3 regions of the Streptomyces sp. NPDC002730 genome follow, and region 3 is predicted to be linked to each of the others. Evidence: riboswitches for the same ligand, from Rfam matches in the RefSeq annotation. Region 3 holds a riboswitch; each other region holds the start of a gene.
The links. A riboswitch is a leader RNA that binds a small molecule or an ion and turns the genes downstream of it on or off. The one in region 3 is predicted to bind cobalamin.

Region 1 (2,255 bases), on a different contig from region 3:
GAAGGGCTACCGCGCCGGCCAGATCGCCTCGGCGGGCCTGGTCTCCCTGGCCCACGGCACCAACGACGCCCAGAAGACCATGGGCGTCATCACGCTGGCGCTCGTCGCCGGCGGTGTCCTCTCCCCCGGCTCCAACCCCCCGATGTGGGTCATCCTCTCCGCCGGTCTCGCGATCGCGATGGGCACCTACCTCGGCGGCTGGCGCATCATCCGCACCCTGGGCACGGGCCTCACCGACCTCCAGCCGCAGCAGGGCTTCGCCGCCCAGACCAGCGCGGCCAGCGTCATCCTCGCCTCCTCCAACCTCGGCTTCTCGCTGTCGACCACGCACTCCTGCTCCGGCGCCGTGATGGGCGCGGGCCTGGGCCGCAAGGGCGGCGTGGTCCGCTGGTCCACCGCCACCCGGATGTTCGTCGCCTGGGGTCTGACCCTGCCGGCCGCGGGTCTGGTCGCCGCGGGCTCGGAGTTCGTGTCCCGGCAGGGCGACTGGGGTGTCGCGGTCGTCGCGGCCTTCCTGATCGGCGCCTGCGCCGCGATCTGGTTCATCTCCCGCCGCCAGGTGATCGACCACACCAACGTCAACGCGGCGGACGCCGACGCCGAGCCCGCGGGTGTCGTGACCACCGCCATCGCGGCCGTCACCCCGCCGCCGGCCGGCACGCCCGCGCAGGACTTCAAGACCACCATCCCGGCTCCGGCCCCCGCCGACTCCGAGCCGACGCAGCCGGCCACGGTGTAAGGACAGATCAGCATGAACATCGACTGGGCAGCTCTCGGCTCCGTCTTCGGCGTGAGCCTCGTCGCCACCGTCGCCCTGGTGGGTCTGTTCACCCTGGGCATCGTCGGCCTGACCAAGCAGGAGACGGCGGCCGCACAAGGCGGTTCCGCGGCCCTGGCACGCACCGGCGCGTACGCCTGCTTCGCGCTCTGCGCGACGGCCGTGGCGTACGGGATCTATCTGATCGTCATCTGACGGCACGGTTCACCAGTTCCACGAGCTTCATCAACCGCTTCACAGGCCGGGCCGGGCACCCCTTCGGGTGACCCGGCCCGGCTCTTGCGTCACGGGCGACGTGGCGGTACGGCCTGTTTTCGACACCTGGCGGAAATCCGCCCCGCATGTGTGCCCCAACACACTCTTGCATCGCAGGTCAAAGGCAAGTTGACGGTCGTTCTCGCAGCGTGGTGGACTGCCGAAGCCATCTACGGCGGCAGAAGAGGAAGCCGGTGCAAATCCGGCGCGGTCCCGCCACTGTCACCGGGGAGCAGTCCCCGGAAGCCAGGAACTCTCACCGCCGGTCACGTCGAACCAGGGCGCGGACACCCTGAGTGAGGACATATCGCCATGCCCGGCTGCGGTTCAGTTCCTGCTGTGAGTACGAGGGTCGTTCGAGGCGAAGCGTCGGCCTGAACCCATGCGTGCCGACCGTGAATTCGTATACGGATCCGCCGCCGGCCTGGCCGGCGACCTGCTGCTCGGCGATCCCCGCCGCGGGCATCCGGTCGCCGCGTTCGGGCGGGCCGCGGGCGCTGTCGAGCATGTCCTGTGGCGTGACCACCGTGGCTGGGGCGCACTGCACACCGCTGTGTGCGCCGGAGGCGCCGCGGGTGCCGCCGCGGTTCTCGCGCGCGGTGTACGCGGCCGCGGCCGCGCATCCGTCGCACTGATCGCCGCAGCCACCTGGGCCGTCGTCGGAGGTACGTCGCTGGGCCGCGAGGCGCGGGCCATCGGCGGCGCGCTTGCCGCCGGTGACGTGGACGTGGCGCGGGAGCGCCTGCCGCATCTGTGCGGGCGCGATCCGCAGGCGCTGGACGAGCAGCAGATCGCACGCGCCGTCGTCGAGTCCGTCGCCGAGAACACCTCCGACGCCGTGGTGGGCGCGCTGGTCTGGGGCGCCCTCGCGGGTGTGCCGGGTCTGGTGGGGTTCCGTGCCGTCAACACGCTGGACGCGATGGTCGGGCACAAGTCGTCCAAATACCGGAGGTTCGGCTGGGCCTCGGCGCGGCTCGACGATGTGGCCGGCTGGCCGGGGGCCCGGCTCACCGCGGGACTCGCGGTACTCGCGGGCGGGGATGCGCGCGGAGCCGTACGGGCCTGGCGGGCCGATGCGAAGAAGCACCCGAGCCCGAACGCGGGCCCGGTGGAGGCTGCGTTCGCGGGGGCGCTCGGCGTACGGCTGGGCGGGACCCTCTCGTACGGCGGCCGGGTGGAGCACCGTCCCGTACTCAACGGCAGCGGGCGCCCGGTGGAGTTC
Region 2 (2,255 bases), on a different contig from region 3:
CGAGGAGTGGACCGTGTGGCCCGGCTCCGCCGTCTGGTTGGCGGTGCGGTTGGAGGCGTCCTTGAAGGTCATCCAGCCCTGGCCGGTCTGGGCGAGCGTCCGCATCATCCGGCCGTAGAGCTCACGGGCCGGCATGGACTTCTGCGCGAGACCGGCGGCCTCGGCCTTGCGGTACGCCGCGTCGAACTCGTCGCCCCACAGGTCGACCAGTTCCGGCACATCCGCGGGCGAGAACAGCGACCAGTCGGCGTCCGCCTCGACGCGGCGCATGAACTCGTCGGGGATCCAGTGCGCGAGGTTCAGATTGTGCGTACGCCGGGCGTCCTCACCGGTGTTGTCGCGCAGCTCCAGGAACTCCTCGATGTCGGAGTGCCAGGTCTCCAGGTAGACGGCGGCGGCGCCCTTGCGCCTGCCGCCCTGGTTCACCGCGGCGACCGAGGCGTCGAGGGTCTTGAGGAACGGGACGATGCCGTTGGAGTGGCCGTTGGTGCCCCGGATCAGCGAACCGCGGGAGCGGATACGGGAGTAGGAGAGGCCGATGCCGCCCGCGTGCTTCGACAGACGGGCCACCTGGTGGTAGCGGTCGTAGATCGAGTCGAGCTCGTCCAGCGGCGAGTCAAGCAGATAGCAGGAGGACATCTGCGGGTGGCGGGTGCCGGAGTTGAAGAGCGTGGGCGAGGAAGGGAGGTAGTCGAGGCGGCTCATCAGGCCGTACAGCGCGGCGACCTCGTCCAGGGCACGGACCGAAGCGTCCTCGGCGAGGCCGCAGGCGACGCGCAGCATGAAGTGCTGCGGGGTCTCGATGACCTGACGGGTGATCGGGTGCCGGAGCAGATAGCGGCTGTAGAGGGTGCGCAGACCGAAGTAGCCGAAGCGGTCGTCGGCGGTCTGGTCGACGAGGGCGTCCAGCCGCGCGGCGTGCAGCGTCACGAACTCGGCCGTACGGTCCGCGATCAGGCCCTCGCGGTGCCCGACCGCGACGGATGCGGAGAAGGCCACCGCGCCCTGTCCGGCTGCCTCGTCCGCGATATGACGGGTCAGCAGGCGGGCGGCGAGCCGCGAGTAGGCAGGGTCCTCGGAGATCAGCCCCGCGGCCGCGTCGGTGGCGAGGCTCCGCAGCTCGGCCGCGTCCGACCCGGCGTGCCGGCCGCGCAGGGCGGCGGCGGCGACACGTCCGGGGTCGGTGTCGGGCAGATCGGCGGTGAGGTCCGTGAGGGTCCGCAGCAGTGCGGTCCCGGGGCCGTCGGCCACCTGCTCGGAGATGCCTGAAGCCGGATCGGCTGGCGCGATGGTCACGTGGTGCTCTCCCTCGCTCGGCTCTGGGCCGGCGGGGGAGGGGAGGCCGGTACGGGCGTACGTACCCGTCGAAGGGCAGCACACCGCACGGCGCCCACCGGCCCAACCGCGAGGCCCGGACGTCTCGGCACCCGGTTCGGTCGAGCCGGATGCACCGTCGGCAGGTCCTCGGACTGGCGGGGTACGACAAAGCGCACCGCATCACACCGTTGCGGGACAGTTCCGGATTCGCACCGGATTCCCCTGCGTCGACAGCGACCATGAGCATACATGTGGGGGCCGCTTGATGCGGCACCCCCCACATGTTGTGTCATGGCGCACCGCGGCTCCAACGCGTAAGGGAGCAAGGTGATCCCGGGGACGGTCTGGATATCCACCCCGGACCCCGCGCCTCAATCGCCGTTGTGGCTTGATGTGCGGGGCTTGATTTGCTGCCTACCCAACAGCCAAGGGCCGTCGCGCCCCTCCCGGGAAACGCAACGGCCCTCAGTCGGCCCGACCGTCAGTGACTCACCCCTGCCGTCGCCGGCGGCAGTTCCACCTGGACGCCCGCGTCGCCCGCGTCCGCCGTGTAGTCCGACGGACTGGTCTCGTCGACGCCTTCCGGGGCCTTGAGCGCCCGCAGGACGAACGTCAGGACCACCGTCACCACCACGTTCAGGATGAACGCCGTGAGGCCGATGTAGCCGATCTCGCCGAGGCCGGGGATCTCCGCCGACGAGCCGCCGAAGTGCTTCTGTGTCGGGCTCGCGACTCCGTACGCCGCCGACGTGCCGTAGATCATGCCGACCGCCCAGCCCGCCAGCAGCGCCCAGCGGTGGAACCAGCGCGTGAACAGGCCGCCGACCAGAGCCGGGAAGGTCTGGAGGATCCAGATGCCGCCAAGGAGCTGGAAGTTGATCGCCACTGTCTTGTCCATCGTCAGAACGAAGACCAGCGCGCCCACCTTCACCAGCAGC
Region 3 (2,255 bases):
GATGTCCCGCTCGGCGGAGCTGTCGAGCGGGACATGCAGCAGCGAGCAGGAGGCGGCAACGTCGACCTGGCCGGCCAGGCCGAGCAGGGTGCCCAGCGTGGACAGGGACTTCTCGAAGTCGTTGATCCAGATGTTGCGGCCGTTGACGACTCCGGCGACCAGGCGCTTGCCGGGCAGCCCGCCGACCGCGGCCAGGTCGTCCAGATTGGCCGCGGCGGCTTCGGTGAAGTCGAGCGCGAGACCGTCGACGGGGGCCTTGGCGAGGACGGGCAGGGCCTCGCCGAGCCGGTCGAAGTAGGAGGCGACGAGCAGCTTGGGCCGGTCGTCGAGACCACCGAGGTCGCGGTAGGCGCGGGCCGCGGCGTTCAGGTCCGCGCGGGTGCGGTCCTGCACAAGGGCGGGCTCGTCCAACTGCACCCACTCGGCGCCGGCGGCCCGCAGGTCGGACAGCACCTCGGCGTACACCGGCAGCAGTCGGTCCAGCAGAGTGATCGGCTCGAAGTCGGCGGCAACGCCGGGGGCAGGCTTGGCCAGCAGCAGATAGGTGACCGGTCCGACGAGCACCGGGCGGGCGGTGTGGCCGAGCGCAATTGCTTCCTTGAGCTCGGCGACCTGCTTGCTGGAGTCGGCGGTGAAGACGGTGTCGGGGCCGAGTTCGGGGACCAGGTAGTGGTAGTTGGTGTCGAACCACTTGGTCATCTCCAGCGGCGCGACGTCCTGGGTGCCGCGTGCCATCGCGAAGTAGCCGTCCAGGGAGTCTGCCTCGACGGCGGCACGGTGGCGGGCGGGGATCGCGCCGACCATGACGCTGGTGTCCAGGACGTGGTCGTAGTACGAGAAGTCGCCGGTCGGGACCTCGTGGATGCCGGCTTCGGTGAGCTGCTGCCAGTTGGCACGGCGCAGCTCGGCGGCGGTCTCCCGGAGGGCTGCAGCGGTGACGCGGCCCTTCCAGTAGCCCTCGATAGCCTTCTTCAGTTCACGGTTCTGGCCCTGACGGGGGTAGCCGTACACGGTGGCCCGTGCTGCCGCGGCTGTGGACAAGCTGGTCACGGAAGTCTCCTTCGCGAGTATGTCTCCTGTGGAACCCGGCGACGGGCAGAGAACGCGAAGGGGTGACGAACCGGACGGCACGGTCTCGCGCCGTGCGCGCGGCCGTCCGTCTGGTACGTACGCCGACCCGCCCTCGAGGTCACCGGGATCTCCGCACGCGATCGAGTCGCGTACGGGCAACGGGCAGGTCTTCGGACTCGCGGGCACGTCTGCCGGTCTCCCGGCGGACTCCTACTGGCCGTCGCTTCCCAGACCCGGCCGGGCCCAGTGCGTATGACGGCGGTCGTTCCCGCTCACCGCTGCGGGGCAGTCCCGGATTTTCACCGGGTTCCCTCTTACGACGCTCCTGCCTGGCTGACAGGACGAACCAGCTGCGACGGCCAGCCTAGAGGGCAGCCCTTGAGCACGAATACAGCTGTTCACATTCCGGACGGTGATCTGAGCCATGTGGCTCAGGCACGAGCAACACAGCAGGGCGCGGGGCAGCTCAGTCAAACCGCTCCGCGCCCCGCTCCACAGCAGCCGCGGGGCCCCTCAGCCCCGGCGGCGAACCCGGGCTCCTCAGCCCCGGTCGTAGGTGTGGAACCCCCGGCCCGACTTGCGGCCGAGCAGCCCCGCCTCGACCATCCGCTGGAGCAGCGGTGGCGGGGCGTAGAGAGGTTCCTTGAACTCGTCGTACAGCGACTCCGCGATGGCCGCAACAGTGTCCAGGCCGATCAGGTCCGCCAGCTTGAGCGGCCCCATGGGATGGGCGCAGCCGAGCTCCATCCCCGCGTCGACGTCGGCGGCGGTGGCGAAGCCGGACTCGGCCATGCGGACCGCCGAGAGGAGATACGGGATGAGAAGGGCGTTGACGACGAAGCCGGCCCGGTCCTGGGAGCGGACCACCGTCTTGCCCAGCGTGCCGGTCGCGAACTCCTCGACTGCCGTCACCGCCTCGGGCGCGGTGTGCAGAGATGCCACGACCTCCACCAGCGGCAGGACAGGCACCGGGTTGAAGAAGTGCAGTCCCAGGACGCGGTCGGCGCGGTGCGTGGCCATGCCCAGGCGCATGACGGGGATGGACGAGGTATTGGTGGCCAGAATCGCCTCCGGATCCTCGACGACCTTGTCCAGGGCCGCGAAAATCTCGGTCTTCGCGTCGGCGTTCTCGACGACGGCCTCGACGACGAGCTGCCGGTCGGCCAGGTCGTCGAGGCTGCCGG

Region 1: another riboswitch for cobalamin. It lies ahead of ACFYXH_RS16600 (cobalamin biosynthesis protein); the one in region 3 lies ahead of metE (5-methyltetrahydropteroyltriglutamate--homocysteine S-methyltransferase).
Region 2: another riboswitch for cobalamin. It lies ahead of ACFYXH_RS04340 (ribonucleoside-diphosphate reductase subunit alpha); the one in region 3 lies ahead of metE (5-methyltetrahydropteroyltriglutamate--homocysteine S-methyltransferase).

What each region holds. Positions count from the first base shown of each region.
Region 1 is NZ_JBIAQG010000006.1:65,441-67,695, forward strand. It holds gene ACFYXH_RS16590 (anion permease) at 1-739, shown strand, start outside; gene ACFYXH_RS16595 (hypothetical protein) at 752-973, shown strand; cobalamin riboswitch at 1,169-1,310, shown strand; gene ACFYXH_RS16600 (cobalamin biosynthesis protein) at 1,416-2,255, shown strand, end outside.
Region 2 is NZ_JBIAQG010000001.1:885,382-887,636, forward strand. It holds gene ACFYXH_RS04340 (ribonucleoside-diphosphate reductase subunit alpha) at 1-1,296, opposite strand, end outside; cobalamin riboswitch at 1,438-1,574, opposite strand; gene mctP (monocarboxylate uptake permease MctP) at 1,799-2,255, opposite strand, start outside.
Region 3 is NZ_JBIAQG010000010.1:23,861-26,115, forward strand. It holds gene metE (5-methyltetrahydropteroyltriglutamate--homocysteine S-methyltransferase) at 1-1,050, opposite strand, end outside; cobalamin riboswitch at 1,215-1,437, opposite strand; gene ACFYXH_RS24850 (3-hydroxybutyryl-CoA dehydrogenase) at 1,612-2,255, opposite strand, start outside.